Regions from separate parts of the Geobacillus sp. CCR genome, predicted to be linked through region 1. Evidence: riboswitches for the same ligand, from Rfam matches in the RefSeq annotation. Region 1 holds a riboswitch; each other region holds the start of a gene.

Region 1 (3,259 bases):
GGAACAGATGGAGTTTGCTGTATTCGCCGACGATTTGGCCATGGCGGTCGGCCACGATCATCGTGTTTGTCACGCCGGCGGCTGTTTTTTTGGCGACCGAACCAGCGACGAAATGGACGCCGTACGTTTGCGCCAATCGGGAAGCGAGCGCCTTCGCCCGTTCGGCGCCTTCGTCGGCAATTTCATCCAGGCGCGTCAAATCGTAGCCGGTCGTCCATAACTCTGGCAGCACGATGATGTCAGCGCCGTCTTTGGCAGCGGATTCCACGGCCTGTTCGGCTTGCTGTTCGTTTTTTGCTGGATCGCCAAATGCAATGTCAAGCTGCAGGCAGGCGATGCGGATCGTCATGAGCGTTCACCTCGGAAAAAAATTTTTCTTTACATTTTGCTTTTAACGATATATGATGTTGCACTAGAATTTCAAGAATTTTTGAGAAGGTGTGGACGATGACGATCGAATTTCCCTTTTCCGAACTGCTTGAACAGCTGCCGAAGCAGTTTTTCGCCTCGCTCGTGGCGAAAGTCGGTGCGAAGATCAAGGCGGGTTATGATGTGATCAACTTAGGGCAGGGCAATCCGGATCAGCCGACGCCGGCGCACATTGTCGAAGCGATGCAGAAGGCAGCCGCGAACCCAAAATACCATAAATATTCGCCGTTTCAAGGCTACTCGTTTTTGAAAGAAGCCGTAGCGGCGTTTTACGCGCGCGAGTACGGGGTGACGATCGACCCGGCCCGCGAGGTCGCCATCTTGTTCGGCGGCAAAGCCGGGCTTGTCGAGCTGCCGCTTTGCCTCGTCAACCCGGGCGATGTGGTGCTTGTCCCGGACCCGGGCTATCCGGACTATTGGTCGGGGATCGCGCTTGCCCGCGCGCGGATGGAGATGATGCCGCTTTCTTCGGAAAACGGATTCTTACCGGATTACGAAGCCATTCCGGAGTCGGTCGCCGACCGAGCGAAGCTCATGTTTTTAAACTATCCGAACAATCCGACCGGTGCGACGGCGACAAAGGAATTTTTCGCGGAGACGGTGGCGTTTGCCGCCAAGCACGGCATTGCCGTCGTGCACGATTTCGCTTATGGGGCGATCGGCTTTGACGGCCGGAAACCGGTCAGCTTCCTGGAAGCCGATGGGGCGAAAGACGTCGGCGTCGAAATTTATACGTTTTCGAAAACATACAATATGGCCGGCTGGCGTGTGGCGTTTGCCGTCGGCAACGAGCGGATCATTCGGGCGCTTGAGCTTTTGCAGGATCATTTGTATGTCAGCTTGTTCGGCGCCATCCAAGAAGCGGCCGCCGCGGCGCTCCTTGGTCCGCAAGATTGTGTCACGGAGTTGGTCGCATTGTATGAGGCGCGCCGCAATGCGTTCATCGCTGCGCTCTGCGAGATCGGTTGGGAAGCGCCGGCGCCATATGGGTCGTTTTTCGCCTGGCTTCCGCTGCCAAAAGGCATATCATCCGCTGAGTTTGCCGACATGCTGCTTGAGCGGGCGCATGTCGCCGTCGCCCCAGGCATCGGGTTCGGCGAGCACGGCGAAGGGTATGTGCGCGTCGGCCTCTTGACCGATGAAGCGCGGCTTCGCGAAGCAGCGGAGCGGATCGGCCGCCTTGGATTGTTCGAAAAAAATTTTTGAAAAATGATTGACAACGCCAATCGGCGATGTCATAATTCAAAGTAAATTTGCCAATTGTTTGACAAGTGCATAAACGAGCAGGCTTTCTTATCAAGAGCAGGCGGAGGGACGAGCCCAATGAAGCCCGGCAACCGGCTTGGCGCGCGCCAAGCACGGTGCTAATTCTTGCAGCGGAAACGCTGAGAGATAAGAAGAGCGCCATGGATGAGTGACGCCTCTTCTTATGAAGAGGCGTTTTTATTTCGAGATTGAGAGGGATGAACGATGAGTGCAGTGATGGCAACGTATTTGCTTCATGATGAAACAGACATTCGGAAAAAGGCGGAAGGGATCGCGCTCGGCTTGACAGTCGGCACATGGACCGACTTGCCGGCGTTGGAGCAGGAGCAGCTTCGCAAACATAAAGGGGAAGTCGTCGCTATTGAAGAGCTTGGCGAAAGCGAGCGGGTAAACGCCTATTTCGGCAAGCGGCTGAAGCGGGCGATCGTCAAAATCGCCTACCCGACAGTCAACTTCAGCGCCGATTTGCCGGCATTGTTGGTCACGACGTTCGGCAAGCTGTCGCTCGACGGTGAAGTGCGGCTGCTTGATTTAGAGTTTCCGGATGAATGGAAGCGACAGTTTCCTGGGCCGCGCTTTGGCATCGACGGCATTCGCGACCGAGTCGGGGTGCATAACCGCCCACTGTTGATGAGCATTTTTAAAGGCATGATCGGCCGCGATTTGGCGTACTTGACGTCGGAATTGAAAAAACAGGCGCTCGGCGGCGTTGACCTGGTCAAAGACGATGAAATTTTGTTTGACAGCGAACTTCTTCCGTTTGAAAAGCGGATCACCGAGGGCAAGGCGGCGCTTCAGGAAGTGTACGAACAAACAGGCAAGCGGACGTTGTATGCCGTCAACTTGACCGGCAAAACGTTTGCGTTAAAGGACAAAGCGAAACGAGCCGCCGAGCTTGGCGCTGATGTGCTGTTGTTTAACGTCTTCGCTTATGGGCTTGACGTGTTGCAGGCGTTGCGCGAGGATGAGGAGATTGCGGTGCCGATTATGGCTCACCCGGCGTTCAGCGGCGCTGTTACGCCGTCTGAATTTTATGGGGTGGCTCCTTCGCTTTGGCTTGGAAAGCTTTTGCGGCTCGCCGGCGCCGACTTTGTCCTGTTCCCGTCGCCGTACGGCAGCGTCGCCTTGGAGCGCGAGCAGGCGCTTGGCATCGCCCGGGCGCTGACCGATGAACAAGAGCCGTTTGCCCGGGCGTTTCCAGTGCCATCGGCCGGCATCCATCCGGGCTTGGTGCCGCTCCTTGTCCGCGATTTTGGCCTTGACAGCGTCGTCAACGCCGGCGGCGGCATCCACGGCCACCCGGACGGGGCGATCGGCGGCGGAAAGGCGTTTCGCGCCGCCATCGACGCAGCGCTGGTCGGCCGTCCGCTTCGTGAAGCGGCGAAAGACAACGAGGCGCTGCAAAAGGCGATCGACCGCTGGGGCGCTATTGAGGTGGAAGCATGACGAAACAACTCGTTCTTTTTTGCGATTTTGACGGCACGATCACGGAAAACGACAACATCATCGCGATTATGAAACAGTTCGCCCCGCCGGAGTGGGAGACGCTAAAGGACGACATTCT
Region 2 (3,259 bases), on a different contig from region 1:
CAAAGTCGGCGGCCGATAGGTTGGCGCTTTGGATCATCGTCCCCATCGCGCCGTCAATGACGAGAATTTTTCGCTGCAGCTGCTGTTCTAAGGTGATGTTAGCCATGAACAACCTTCCTTTCTTTGGCGGCCGCTTCTTTTTCATGGATGTAGCGGACGAGCTCGACCGTCATGTCATAGCGCAAAAACGGCGTGATCAAATAAATGCCGTTAAACAAATCAAACGCCGCGTCAATGAGCGATTTGGCGATGGCAATTCCTTCGCGCGCCGCTTCTACTGGGTCGCTGCCGCAGGCGGCCATGCGGGCGCGAATCTCGTCCGACAGGGTGATCCCCGGCACTTCATGGTGCAAAAACTCGGCGTTGCGCACGCTTACCAGCGGCATAATGCCGATGTAGATCGGCGTGGCGAGATGTTTCGTTGTTTCGTATATTTGCACGATTTTTTCTTCCGAGTAAACCGGCTGGGTCAAGAAATAGTGGGCGCCGCATTGAATTTTTTTCTCCATTCGCTCGACCGCTTTATCCAAATGGCGGACGTTCGGATTGAAGGCCGCACCGATCGAGAAGTTCGTTTTTTGCCCGAGCGGTTTGCCCGAGTACGATAATCCCTCGTTGAATTGGCTGATTAGGCGGATGAGATCGAATGACGACACATCATACACGGACGTCGCTCCCGGGAAATCGCCGATTTTCGACGGGTCGCCGGTAATAGCGAGCACGTCGGTGATGCCGAGCGTATGCAACCCCATCAAATGCGACTGCAGGCCGATCAAGTTGCGGTCGCGGCACGTAATATGCACGAGCGGGCGGACGCCGAGCCGCTCTTTCACGATCGTGGCGACGGCGGCGTTGCTGATGCGCGGCGTAGCAAGCGAGTTGTCGGCCAACGTCAGCGCGTCGATGCCAGCGTCATGGAGCGCTTTCGCCCCAGCAAGAAACTTGTCAATCCCCAATTTTTTCGGCGGATCCAGCTCCACAATGACCGAGCGGCGCGTGCGGGCGAGCTCGGGAAGGGGAGATGGGGCGGGCCGATCCGCTTGCACTGATACAGATGCCGCGCGCCGTTTCACCGTTTTTTCCGTCACCGGCGTCCGGTCGGCGAGCGCCTTTGCCATTGCCTCAATATGTTTCGGCGTCGTGCCGCAGCACCCGCCGATCAAGCGCACCCCTTGATCGCGGAACGCTTTGGCTGTTTCCTCGAAATATTCAGCGTTCGTCTCATAGACAAGCCGGCCATCGCGGTAATCCGGGAGGCTGGCGTTCGGATACGCCGACAAAAACGCCTGCTTCGGCAGCGGCACTTCCTCGAGCGACCGAAGCATATGATATGGACCGAGACGACAGTTCAGTCCGACGACATCGGCCCCGAGCGCCTCTAGGCGAGCAAGGGCGTCCGCGAGCGGCGTGCCATCTTGCAAGACGCCGACTTCATGGAGCGACACATGGGCGATGATCGGCAAATCCGTTTCTTTGCGGGCGATGGCAAGCACCGTCTCCAACTCTTCCAAATCGTAATACGTCTCGAGCAGCACGCCATCAACCCCTTCAGCCAGCAGGACAAACAGCTGCTCGCGAAACGTCCGTTTCACTTCTTCGAGCGTGACGACGCTTTTGTTTAACGTGCGCAGCCCCCCGATCGTCCCGAGCACGTACGCCCGCCCGTTCGCCGCTTGCCTGGCGAGCCGCACCGCCGCGCGGTTGATGGCCGGCACCTCATCTTCAAGGCCGTAGCGGGCGAGTTTCACATAGTTGGCGCCGTATGTATTCGTCTGAATGACGTCGGCGCCCGCGGCGATATACGCTTCATGAATATGGACGATTTCATCTGGATTGGATAGATTCAATTCTTCAAAACAACGGTCAATGCCGTGCGAATATAAAAGCGTTCCCATCGCCCCGTCGGCGATGAGAATGCGCTCTTTCAACTCATCCAGCAATCCCACGTTCGATTCCCCCGTTTCTCCGTAGTAAAAGAAAAAAGCCTTCTATAAGAAGAAGACTTTTCATTCGCTTCTTCTTATCTTCCAGGCTTCCGCCTGTCTGGATTTAGCACCTTGGCCGCGGGCCAGGTTGCTGAGGGTTCACCGGGCCAGTCCCTCCCCCTCTCTTGATAAGAATGCCGGTATGCAATTGTGCGGTGACGTTTTGATGATTACTATATAATTTAATGTATTTTTCGAAATTATTCAATACGGTGAAGCGAGGAAATTTCAAAAAGAATTTCTTGGATCAACGCTTACCTTGTACCAAGCTCTTAAAAGCATCTCTGTTTCATTTCAATAGCATGAAATATGTCGAAATATGTAAAAAAAAGACAAAATTGTCGAACGATTTCTCTTTTTTTTTTTTAGAGTCAAGGTGTATGATTAAAATGGATGATATTAACAAGGAATTTACTAGAAACCGCATCGCAGACAGGAGTGAAGTGGGTGAAACAATGGTCGTGGCCGTATTTTATTCTGATTAGCCTGCCGCTTGTTGTGTTGATTGGAGTTGCTTTTCGCCTAAAAGCGGCCAGCATGCCCATCAAAATAGGATTTATTGTATTGGTGCTGCTTTACGGCGGGGTTTATTCTCGTTTAGTGCGAAGGATGAGATAGACACAGAATGTTTTTGAAAAAAGTTTTGATCGATTATCATTTACTGGAAGGAGGTGATAGGTTATGAGTTTGCTGGCGCTTGTTGCCGGGACGCTCGGCGTGTCACAGTCAATCGCGACGACGGTTGTTTCGATTGTGTTGACCGGCTCCACTCTCATTTCTATTATTCTTGGGATCACCGCTATTTTGTCAGGTGGAGTCGACGCCATTTTGGAAATTGGGTGGTCAGCTTTTGTCGCGACGGTGAAAAAAATAGTGGCGGAACGAGGAAAAGCGGCAGCGATTGCATGGTAAAAGGCAAAACGGCAGGGGAAAAACTCCCTGCCGTTCCTAATGAGTAAATCAATGTGGGGGAAGAGAAGTGAAACTCGTATGGCTGTTATATCAACAACGACAACGAAGTAGTTTGGCCCCATTGCAGAAAAAATCGCCTTTTTCTCCGAAGATGACCATGTTCTTGGTGGAAGCGGCGAAATGGCTTGTTTCGGGGATATTGGTTGTGATCATTTGCACTCGATCATTTATCATGTTTCGTCCTTCTGCGATTATGGCGTTTCTCTTTTTTATGTCTGTCAGTCCTTTAATAGGAGTTTTGCTTGAGTCCAAAGAGGCATTGCAACGTCAATACCATTATCATTATGTGCGTCTGTCTGGGG
Region 3 (3,259 bases), on a different contig from region 1:
ATTTGCTCCTCATCCGCTTCAAATGGGTATTTCAGCGTAATATGCGGCGGGATGAGGGCGTAATGGCTGTCGTACCGTTTCCGGTACGAGTTGGCGAAGTCCTGAATCCGTTTTGGCGGAAAGATCACAATGCCGTACTTCATTTTGTTTTCCCTCCTTGAACCAGTTCTTTTTCCATGCACAGGAAACGCACGGAATGGATGCGGCGGCTTCGACATCTTTGAAGTTGCTCCGTTTTGTCCTATAATGATAAAACAGCGGCTACGGCCCGGGGTACATCCGGCTGCCAATACGTCCACGCATGGCCGCCTTCGAACTCATGGTACGTATAAGCAAACCGTTTTTCCATAAACAAGTCCCGCGCCATTCGATTCGGGGTGATAAAATCGCGCACATGGCCATCCGTCGTTTTCACCGCTGTTTCCTCTGTGCCAACAGAATGGTAAAGCGAAAGGAGCGATGGATCGCGGAATGAGCGGATGCGCGCCAATACCGAGTCATCGATATAGGGGGACTGCATGGCGATTTTCCCAAATGTATGCGGATACAACAACCCGGCTAGAAGCGACACCGTTCCGCCGAGCGAATCGCCGATCAGCGCCCGGCCTTTGCCCATTTGGTATGTCGGCAGTTCGCGGTCCAAAAACGGGACGAGCTCATGGGCTAAAAAACGAAGGTATGCTTCGTGCTTTCGTCCTTCCGGGTGGTATTTCTCGTAGCGGTCGTTGACGTTCCGATACGGGATGCCGACGACGATCGTCCGGTCGATTGTTCCTTCTGCCATCAGCGTTTCGATGACGGTTTTCATTTTTCCATACATAAAATAATCTTTGCCGTCTTGCGCGATTAATAAAGAATATTTGTAAAGCGGCGAAAAATTGCTTGGCAAGTAGATGAGCAGTTCGATTTCTTCTTGCAGCTCTCCGCTGTACAACTTGCAGTCGCGCATCGTTCCTGTTGCTGTCGCCATGACCATCCTCCATGAAAGCGTAAGTTCATCTGTTATTGTAACATATTTGCGCCCAAAGATGTTAATGAAGGGCTCGAATTTTTCGCGAATTTGCCGAATCGCACCGCTGACAAAAAAATGGCTTGCAAAAACGTGGGGAATGCGTTACATTTTTATTAAATTTAAAAAAATTGAATACGCGTCCCATTCTTATCAAGAGAAGCGGAGGGAACTGGCCCAATGAAGCTTCAGCAACCAGCCGCCCGGCGGCCAGGTGCTAAATCCAGCGAATTGAGCATTCAATTCGGCAGATAAGAAGAAGCATGACCATGTGCGTATGGAAAAGTCTTCTTCTTAGAAGACTTTTTTTATTTACTCAAGCGGCCGCTTCCATCAACCGCGAGGCGGTTTCGGACGAAGGCGCTTGGCCGCTGCCCAACGGACAGTGGTGCTTCGTTGGGCATTAAGTGGTCGGCCGTTGATCCATGATGGAATTTTCAGCAGAAGGAGAGAGATGAGATGGAGAAACTGGAGACGTTGTTAGCGCAAATTGGCAACCGGAGCGAAACGGTGACGGGGACGGTCAACCCGCCGGTTTATTTTTCCACCGCCTACCGCCATGCCGGCATCGGAGAGTCGACTGGGTTTGACTACATCCGCACCGGCAACCCCACGCGCAAAATCGTCGAAGAAGCGATCGCGAGACTGGAAGGCGGCGACCAAGGCTATGCGTTCAGCTCCGGCATGGCCGCCATTCAGACAGTGCTCGCCTTGTTTGAGAGCGGAGACGAGTTTCTCGTATCGGCCGACCTTTACGGCGGGACGTACCGCCTGTTTGAGCGCGGCTGGCGCAAGTACGGTCTCGGCTTTCATTACGTCGATTTTGCCGATCTTGATGCTGTGGAAGAAAAAATCACGGAAAAAACGAAAGCCATCTTTTTGGAAACGCCGACGAACCCATTGATGCAGGAGGCGGATATTTCGGCGGTCGCCAAGCTCGCCAAACGGCATGGGCTTTTGTTGATTGTTGACAACACGTTTTATACACCGGTGCTTCAACGCCCGATCGAACAAGGCGCCGATATTGTCATCCACAGCGCGACGAAATATTTAGGCGGCCATAACGACGTGTTGGCTGGCCTTGTCGTCGCCAAGGGCGAGGAGCTCTGTCAACGCCTGGCCGAGTACCAGAACGCCATCGGCGCGGTGTTGTCGCCGTTTGATTCATGGCTGTTGATTCGCGGGATGAAAACGTTGGCGTTAAGGATGCGCCAGCATGAAGAAAATGCGAAGCGAGTGAGCGCCTTTTTGCGCGAACATGAAGATGTCACTGATGTGCTGTATCCAGGGAGAGGCGGGATGCTGTCGTTCCGGATTGCCGATGAAAAGTGGGTGAACGGGTTTTTAAAAAGCTTGCGCCTCATTACATTCGCGGAAAGCTTAGGCGGAGTCGAAAGCTTCATCACGTACCCGGCGACGCAGACGCACGCCGACATTCCGGAAGAAATCCGCATCCAAAACGGCGTCTGCAACCGACTGCTCCGTTTCTCGGTCGGCATTGAGCACGTTGACGATTTGATCGCCGACTTGGCGCAGGCATTGAAAAACATGAAAGAGGTGTAAGCGATGGAACGGGAATGGTCGTTTTCAACGAAACTGCTCCATAATGAATGGAAAGTCGATCGCCACACGGGAGCGGTGAGCGTGCCGATCCAGCACGCCTCCACGTTCCATCAGTTCGATTTCGACACGTTCGGCAAATACGACTACAGCCGCTCCGGCAACCCGACGCGCGAGGCGCTTGAGGAAACGATTGCGGCGTTAGAAGGCGGAACGCGCGGGTTTGCCTTCGCTTCTGGCATGGCGGCCATTTCGACGGCGTTTTTGCTCTTGTCCCGAGGCGACCACGTCCTCGTGACCGAAGACGTCTACGGCGGCACGTACCGGATGATTACGGAGGTGCTCGGCCGCTTTGGCATTGAATATACGTTTGTCGATATGACCGATTTAAACGCAGTGGCGGAAAACATCCGGCCGAACACGAAAGTCATTTATATGGAAACGCCGTCCAATCCGCTGTTAAAAGTGACCGACATTCAAGGCGTCGTCAAGCTGGCGAAGGCGCATGGCTGTTTGACATTCTTGGATAATACGTTCATGACGCCGGCGTTGCAGCGGCCACTTGACCTTGGCGTCGATGTCGTCCTTCACAGCGCCACGAAATTTTTAGCCGGCCATAGCGACGTCGTCGCCGGATTGGCCGTGGTGAAAGATGAAGAGTTGGGAAAAGAGCTGTACAAACTGCAAAAC

The links. Region 1 has a riboswitch for S-adenosylmethionine ahead of mtnW (2,3-diketo-5-methylthiopentyl-1-phosphate enolase). Riboswitches for the same ligand answer to the same signal wherever they lie in the genome.
Region 2: another riboswitch for S-adenosylmethionine. It lies ahead of ACVBDQ_RS09955 (bifunctional homocysteine S-methyltransferase/methylenetetrahydrofolate reductase); the one in region 1 lies ahead of mtnW (2,3-diketo-5-methylthiopentyl-1-phosphate enolase).
Region 3: another riboswitch for S-adenosylmethionine. It lies ahead of ACVBDQ_RS04205 (methionine biosynthesis PLP-dependent protein); the one in region 1 lies ahead of mtnW (2,3-diketo-5-methylthiopentyl-1-phosphate enolase).

The regions. Positions count from the first base shown of each region.
Region 1 is NZ_JBREBQ010000052.1:4,979-8,237, reverse strand. Features, by position in the region: gene ACVBDQ_RS16580 (carbon-nitrogen family hydrolase) at 1-349, opposite strand, end outside; gene ACVBDQ_RS16575 (pyridoxal phosphate-dependent aminotransferase) at 448-1,635, shown strand; SAM riboswitch class I at 1,720-1,828, shown strand; gene mtnW (2,3-diketo-5-methylthiopentyl-1-phosphate enolase) at 1,900-3,141, shown strand; gene mtnX (2-hydroxy-3-keto-5-methylthiopentenyl-1-phosphate phosphatase) at 3,138-3,259, shown strand, end outside.
Region 2 is NZ_JBREBQ010000016.1:34,408-37,666, forward strand. Features, by position in the region: gene metH (methionine synthase) at 1-106, opposite strand, end outside; gene ACVBDQ_RS09955 (bifunctional homocysteine S-methyltransferase/methylenetetrahydrofolate reductase) at 99-1,946, opposite strand; SAM riboswitch class I at 2,018-2,120, opposite strand; gene ACVBDQ_RS09960 (hypothetical protein) at 2,433-2,603, shown strand; gene ACVBDQ_RS09965 (uberolysin/carnocyclin family circular bacteriocin) at 2,667-2,897, shown strand; gene ACVBDQ_RS09970 (hypothetical protein) at 3,196-3,259, shown strand, end outside.
Region 3 is NZ_JBREBQ010000005.1:78,127-81,385, reverse strand. Features, by position in the region: gene ACVBDQ_RS04215 (YjcG family protein) at 1-143, opposite strand, end outside; gene ACVBDQ_RS04210 (alpha/beta hydrolase) at 242-970, opposite strand; SAM riboswitch class I at 1,157-1,267, shown strand; gene ACVBDQ_RS04205 (methionine biosynthesis PLP-dependent protein) at 1,469-2,572, shown strand; gene metC (cystathionine beta-lyase) at 2,576-3,259, shown strand, end outside.